DNA from 2 places in the Coprobacillus sp. AF33-1AC genome. Region 2 is predicted to be linked to the other one. Evidence: a T-box and tRNA genes for the amino acid it is inferred to sense, from the RefSeq annotation. Region 2 holds a T-box; the other holds one or more tRNA genes.

Region 1 (3,441 bases), on a different contig from region 2:
ATTTAAATACTCTTTTAATTCACTTGATTTTACAAAGCGATAATCAGTATGTTCATGAGATAAAATAACATGGTCATCATTTGCTAAACATAAATAACCAATTCCCACAGTTTGGTAATCGCTACGTATCTTTGTAAAAGTATAAGCTGGTTTTACAATATCAATTGTGAGTCCCGTTTCTTCTTTTAGTTCACGAATTAACGCTTGATTCGGTGTCTCACCATATTCTAAACCACCACCTGGTAATTCCCAATAACCTAATCCATCACTTGATGGTCGTACTCTTTTCATTAGTAATATTTTTTTGTTGTAAATAACAATGCCTTTGACTGTAATATGAAATCTTATCTTTTCCATCATGATTCTCCTTTGTATACAGTATATCATACCATTATTTATTAAATTTGTTTAAAAAATATTGTGAAAAATGTATAATATTTTTCGAGGTGATAAAATGATTGATTTTAAAGAAGAAGTCTTAAAAAGAAAAGACCAAATGATTGAAGATATAAAAACACTTTGTGCTATTCCATCTGTTCATGATGAAACAACAGTAGGTGAAAATCAACCTTATGGAAAAGCTTGTCGTCAAGCATTAGATAAAATGCTTGAAATTGGAAAACGTGATGGTTTTGTTACTTTAGATGATCAAGGATATGCAGGTCATATTGATATTGGAAATCACAGTGAATATTTTGGTATTCTTGGACATCTAGATGTTGTCCCTGTTAATAAGGTAGGATGGGATAGTGATCCTTTTGAAGTTGTTATTAAGGATGGTAAACTTTTTGGACGTGGTGTTGCTGATGATAAAGGTCCCCTCATTGCAGGATATTATGCAGCAAAAATAATTCATGATTTAAATTTACCTGTCAAAAAAACAATTCGTGTTATTTTTGGATGCGATGAAGAACGTGGTTCTTCTTGTGTAAGACATTATTTTGAAAATCATGAATATCCATCAATGGGATTTACCCCTGATGCAGAATTTCCTGTTGTTTATGGCGAAAAAGGAATGGGAAGTTTTCATATTACTGGACATATTGAAAAAAATGGTTTAGTAGCTATGAGTGCAGGAACACGTGCTAACATTGTTCCTGAAAGTTGTGAAGCTATCATTGAAGGTAACTATAAACAATATGAAAATTCTTATCATGAATTTTTACAAACTCATCATATAACAGGAACAATTGAAGAAGAAGGAAATTGTACTAAATTAGTTTTAAAGGGAAAAAGTGCTCATGCAAGTACACCTGAAGAAGGTATCAACGCTGTTTGTTTAATGGCTCAATATTTAGATACAGTTCTTGATAATGGTTTAATTCATTTTATTGTCAATCACTTATGTGATTACTACGGTCAAGGATTAAAAATTAATCATGATGGACAAATGGGTCCTCTTACAATGAATCTTGGTGTTTTACGTTATCGTAAAGAACAATGTGAAGTTGATTTAGATATGCGTTGTCCTCATGAAATGAATCTACAAGAAATGGCTCATCAAGTTGAAACAATTTGTCAACAATATCAATTATCATGTCAAAGCCATCTTGTTGATCCTCTTTATGTTGATCCTCAAAGTGAACTTGTAAGTAAGCTACATGCAGCATATCAAAATGTAACTGGTGATCAAAGTCAACCACAAGCTATCGGTGGTGGAACTTATGCTAAATCAATGCCTAATTGTGTAGCTTTTGGTTGTGAATTTAAAGATGAAGATAATCAAATTCATGGTAATAATGAAAATATTAAGATTGATTCTTTACTTAAAGCAACAGAAATCTTCGCTATCGCTATTTATGATTTAATTAAAGAATAAAAATTTTAACTAAAATAATTTATTGTATTTAAAAATCACTCATTATAAAATGAGTGATTTATTTTTTTATTGGTGCGGCCAGCCGGACTTGAACCGGCACGGAATCATCCATAAGTCCCTCAAACTTACGTGTATACCAATTTCACCATGGCCGCATTAAATCGCTTATTTATTTTATCATATTTCATTTTAGATGACAAATAAAAATACCCCTTTTACTAGATGTAAAAGAGGTACGTATCCTCATTATTTATTTTTAATTTGATCCAATTCATTTAAATCATATGGTGTTTCTTGATATACATAATAATTGAGCCAGTTAGAAAATAACAAATATGCATGACTACGCCATTTTACTTGAATTTCCCCTTGAATATCATCACCACGATAATAATTTTTAGGCATGACACAATCATCACCCTTAGCTAAATCTCGACGATATTCTTTATCTAAAGTATCTGGATCGTATTCAGGATGTCCTGTAACAAAAAAACGTGAACCATCTTTTTCAGCTACTAAATAAACTCCTGCTTCATCACTTGTTGCTAAAATATCCAAACTATCAACTGTACGAATATCTTCAGCAATGACAGTCGTATAACGTGAATGAGGTGCATAAAACTGATAATCAAATCCTCTTAATATTTTTCTTTTCATTTTATCTACATTAGTATGATGGAAATAAACACCTGTTAATTTTTCTTTGAGTTCATGCTTTTCAATTCCATAATAGTGATGTAAAGCTGCTTGAGAAGCCCAACAAATAAAGAAAGATGAAAAAACATTCGTTTTAGCCCATTCAAATATAGCTTCCATTTCTTGCCAATAATCAACATCTTCAAATTTTAATTTTTCTACTGGTGCTCCTGTAACAATTAATCCATCATAACGATTATCTTTTATTTCAGAAAATGTTTTGTAGAATGCAAGCAAATGTTCTTGTGGTGTATTTTTAGATACATGACTTTCCATACATACCCAATCCACTTCAATTTGTAACGGTGTATTAGATAATAATCTTAATAATTGGGTTTCTGTTGTAATTTTAGTAGGCATAATATTAACAATGCATATTTTTAATGGTCTGATTCTTTGAGAAGTTGCTCTTGTTTCATCCATCACAAAGATATTTTCTTTTTTTAATATTTGACTTGCTGGTAAGTCGTTAGGTATTTTAATTGGCATAATTTCACTCCTTAAAATGATAGTAATTCATTAAATATTTTTAATATATAAGCATCTGACATTCCTGATAAATAGTCTAAAATACTTCTTGCAACTGCTTTTTCATCAGTTGAAAAATGATAAATAATTTTATTTTGATAAAGTATTGGTCGATGGACTCCTTCAATCATCCCGTATTTTTCAAGCCAATGCATATAACCAGGGATGACAAGTGGATAAGTTGCACGATCTTTTTCTAATTCTAATAAAGGATTAGTTTGATGTTTTTTTGCTTGTTCATGATATTTCATTAGAAAATCAAAAATAGAAGTTAATATCAACTTAACATAATTACTATGTATTTTTACTCGATCAATAAGATAAATGTTTTGATAATTAAATTTCATAATCATCTTCATTACTTGATAAGCTTCATCTGATAAACATATTCCTGTTTC
Region 2 (3,441 bases):
CGGCGACCCTTTTGTCCATCGATTTCTACTTCTAACCAATCTTCACAGTTAGCTAATGGTGATTCTCCACTAGCATGAGGTTGGAAATTCTTTGTTGCTGGTAATTCTAATGGTAGTTCATCAAGAGGAACTGTTCTCATTGAACCATCTTCCATATGTACAATAGGAATTGGCTCACCCCAATAACGTTGTCTAGAGAATAACCAGTCTCTTAATTTATAAGAAATTTTCTTTTGACCACAGTGATTTTCTTCTAACCAAGCAACCATTTTATCAATAGCTTCTTGTTTTCCTAATCCATTTAGCCATTCTGAATTGATATGAACGCCATCTTCAGTATAAGCAGCTTCTTCAACATTACCACCTTCTAGTACCGGAATAATATCAATACCAAATTTCTTAGCAAATTCCCAGTCACGATCATCATGTGCAGGTACCGCCATAATTGCTCCTGTTCCATAGCTTGCAAGTACATAATCTGAAATCCAAATTGGAATTTTTTTATCATTAACAGGATTAATTGCATAAGCTCCTGTAAAGACTCCTGTTTTATCTTTATTCAATTCTGTTCTTTCAAGATCCGATTTACTTGCACATGCTTTTTTATAAGCTTCTACTGCTTCTTTTTGACTTGCTGTTGTAATTTCTTCAACATAAGGATGTTCTGGAGCCATAACGCAATATGTTGCTCCAAATAATGTATCACATCTTGTTGTAAAGACAGTAAATACTTTATTTGTACCATCAATTTTAAAATCAACATTGGCACCAATTGATTTTCCAATCCAATTACGTTGCATTTGTTTTGTTGCTTCTGGCCAATCTAAATCATCTAAATCAGCTAATAATCTTTCAGCATATTCAGTAATTCTTAATACCCATTGTCTCATTGGTTTACGAATAACCGGATATCCCCCACGTTCACTTTTACCATCAATAACTTCTTCATTCGCTAAAACAGCTTTTAATTCAGGACACCAGTTAACTGGAATTTCATCAATATAGGCTAATCCTTGATCATATAATTTGGTAAAAATCCATTGTGTCCATTTATAGTATTCTGGATCACTTGTTGCAATTTCACGATCCCAATCATAAGAAAAACCTAATGATTTGATTTGTTTTCTAAATACATCAATATTTTTCTTTGTAAATTCAGCAGGATGGTGTCCTGTTTGAATAGCAAATTGTTCTGCTGGTAATCCAAATGAATCAAATCCCATTGGATGTAATACATTATATCCTTGCATTCTTTTCATTCTTGATACAATATCTGTTGCAGTATATCCTTCTGGATGTCCTACATGTAAACCATTTCCTGAAGGATATGGGAACATATCCATACAATAATATTTGGGTTTACTATCATCATAACAGTCAGTTTTAAATATTTTATGTTCATCCCAATATTTTTGCCACTTAGGCTCTATTTTTTTGTGATCAAACGGCATCTTTTATTCCTCCTTAAAATATAAAAAGCCGTCCATCTAAGGACGACTTTAATCGCGTTACCACCTTAGTTCATGATATACTATCATGCACCTCAAAACTTTAACGCAGTTAACGTCATTTACTACTTCTATTTCATAAATGCATCTCCTAGGCGAGTTCACAAGCATCATAATCAGTTTCCACCAACCACTGACTCTCTAAATATCATGTCTTTGCTAATACTCCTAATCACAGATTTTCTAAATCTTTTTTATTATATCATAACCTAATGAATATGCAATATGATTTTTATATATTCAAATCCAACTTTTTTATCTTATCACTTACAAAAACAATACTTAAGCCAATTAAAGAAATTAAACTTGCTATCAACAATACCGTTTTTACAGATAACACATCGAGGAGAATCCCACCACACAAATCCGCAAAAATACCAGCCAATGTCATCGCCATTGTTATTAGGGCTTGTCCCTTTAATTGATCTTCACTTTGGATATTATCTCGTACATAATAGACCGATGCTGGAATAAATAAAGCATACGCAAAAATTTGTACACATTGAGCCACATAAATGATTGCTATATTAGAGGCTAAAAATGTAAGTAAATGTTTAACGAAGAACATGCTTACAGAGATTTTCATTAATGTATTCGTTTTAATCACTTTATTAATTTTATTAAACAAAAACATCATCGGTAGTTCTACTACTGAAGCAATAAATATTGCTTTTGACATATGTGACGCCCCACCACCTAAGTTTTTTATAATTTGAATTAAATAATGATTAATAAAAGTATGATTAAAGAAAATCAAAATAATTCCCACTAAAAAGCAAGTAAAAAACTTATATTTCTTTAAAAAAGTGATTGTTGATTCTTTTAGATGATGATTATGATGATACTCTTGAACTGTCTCAGTATAATGATATTTTTTTAAAATAAGCATTAAAAAAGCAAAATCAATAACATATAACAAAGGTAACAAAGAAACATCATATACACTCAACAAGTAACCTATCATTAATGATGTTAGTGCATAAGAAAGTGAGCCTAAACCTCTAGCGACACCATAAATAATATGAATTTCTTGATATTCAAAAGCCAAAGAATTCATTAAAGACATCATAGCCATGACTATTGCTAACACAAAAATAACACACCCTATCAAAACAATAGCATATTGATTAAATAAAAATAATATGATTGAAAAAATAAGAACAGTTCCCGTTAAATACAATAGCGTTTTCTTTACTTTTGCATTTTGATACTTTTCTATATAATCTATCAATATCGGTTGTAATAAAACAGATAAAACTTGGCTCATTGCTAGAACAATGCCAATCATTGTATTGGAAAGTCCTTGACTTAAAAGATAAACCGAAATATAGCCAACAACAATACAATATCCAGCATAATAGAAAACAGTATTCAAAGCGTATAATAAATTAAATTTCAATTGAAGTTTCTTCATGATATTCACTTATTTCTATCATTCCTGATAGTTTTTTAATGTTTTCCTGTCCTTTTACTAATTGACCTAATTCATATAAGCCAGGATAAGGTCCAAAATCATCATAATAAAAAACCAGATTATGCCATGGTTCAAAATAGGCTAATGTTGTTATCCCACCACTTGCTAGTGGTGTCTTTTGAGTTTTAATTTTTTTTGGCAGATAAGTTATTTTTTCATTATGAGCATAGTTTTCTACTTCTTGATTAAGTGGCAAGAGAGCTATTAAATCTCGTGCTGCTTGACTATGATTCAACTTATAAATAACTATTTTATCTTGATTTTTAATTTGTATATATTCGTTCATTTTATCCCATCCTATTTCCTAATCGATATGCTTCATTATACTTTTCTTGATCAAGATGTTTTTCGCCAACTTTTCCTTTGCATCCTCCAGCTAAAACTACTCCTAAACTTTTCCACTTAAGTTGCTTGTTTAAAAAATGATAGAATGCTAAAGGTTGATCAAAAGCATAACTA

Evidence for each region. The T-box of region 2 lies ahead of leuS (leucine--tRNA ligase). A T-box ahead of a tRNA ligase gene usually reads a tRNA of that ligase, here a tRNA-Leu.
Region 1: it encodes a tRNA-Leu, which carries the amino acid that the T-box ahead of leuS (leucine--tRNA ligase) is inferred to sense. The anticodon was not compared.

The regions. Positions count from the first base shown of each region.
Region 1 is NZ_QRQB01000006.1:68,640-72,080, forward strand. It holds gene DWZ53_RS03865 (NUDIX domain-containing protein) at 1-357, opposite strand, end outside; gene pepV (dipeptidase PepV) at 455-1,819, shown strand; tRNA gene DWZ53_RS03875 (tRNA-Leu) at 1,890-1,974, opposite strand; gene metA (homoserine O-succinyltransferase) at 2,066-3,004, opposite strand; gene DWZ53_RS03885 (deoxyguanosinetriphosphate triphosphohydrolase family protein) at 3,016-3,441, opposite strand, start outside.
Region 2 is NZ_QRQB01000025.1:22,463-25,903, forward strand. It holds gene leuS (leucine--tRNA ligase) at 1-1,451, opposite strand, end outside; T-box leader at 1,487-1,693, opposite strand; gene DWZ53_RS09225 (MFS transporter) at 1,741-2,922, opposite strand; gene DWZ53_RS09230 (cyclophilin-like fold protein) at 2,897-3,268, opposite strand; gene DWZ53_RS09235 (flavodoxin family protein) at 3,270-3,441, opposite strand, start outside.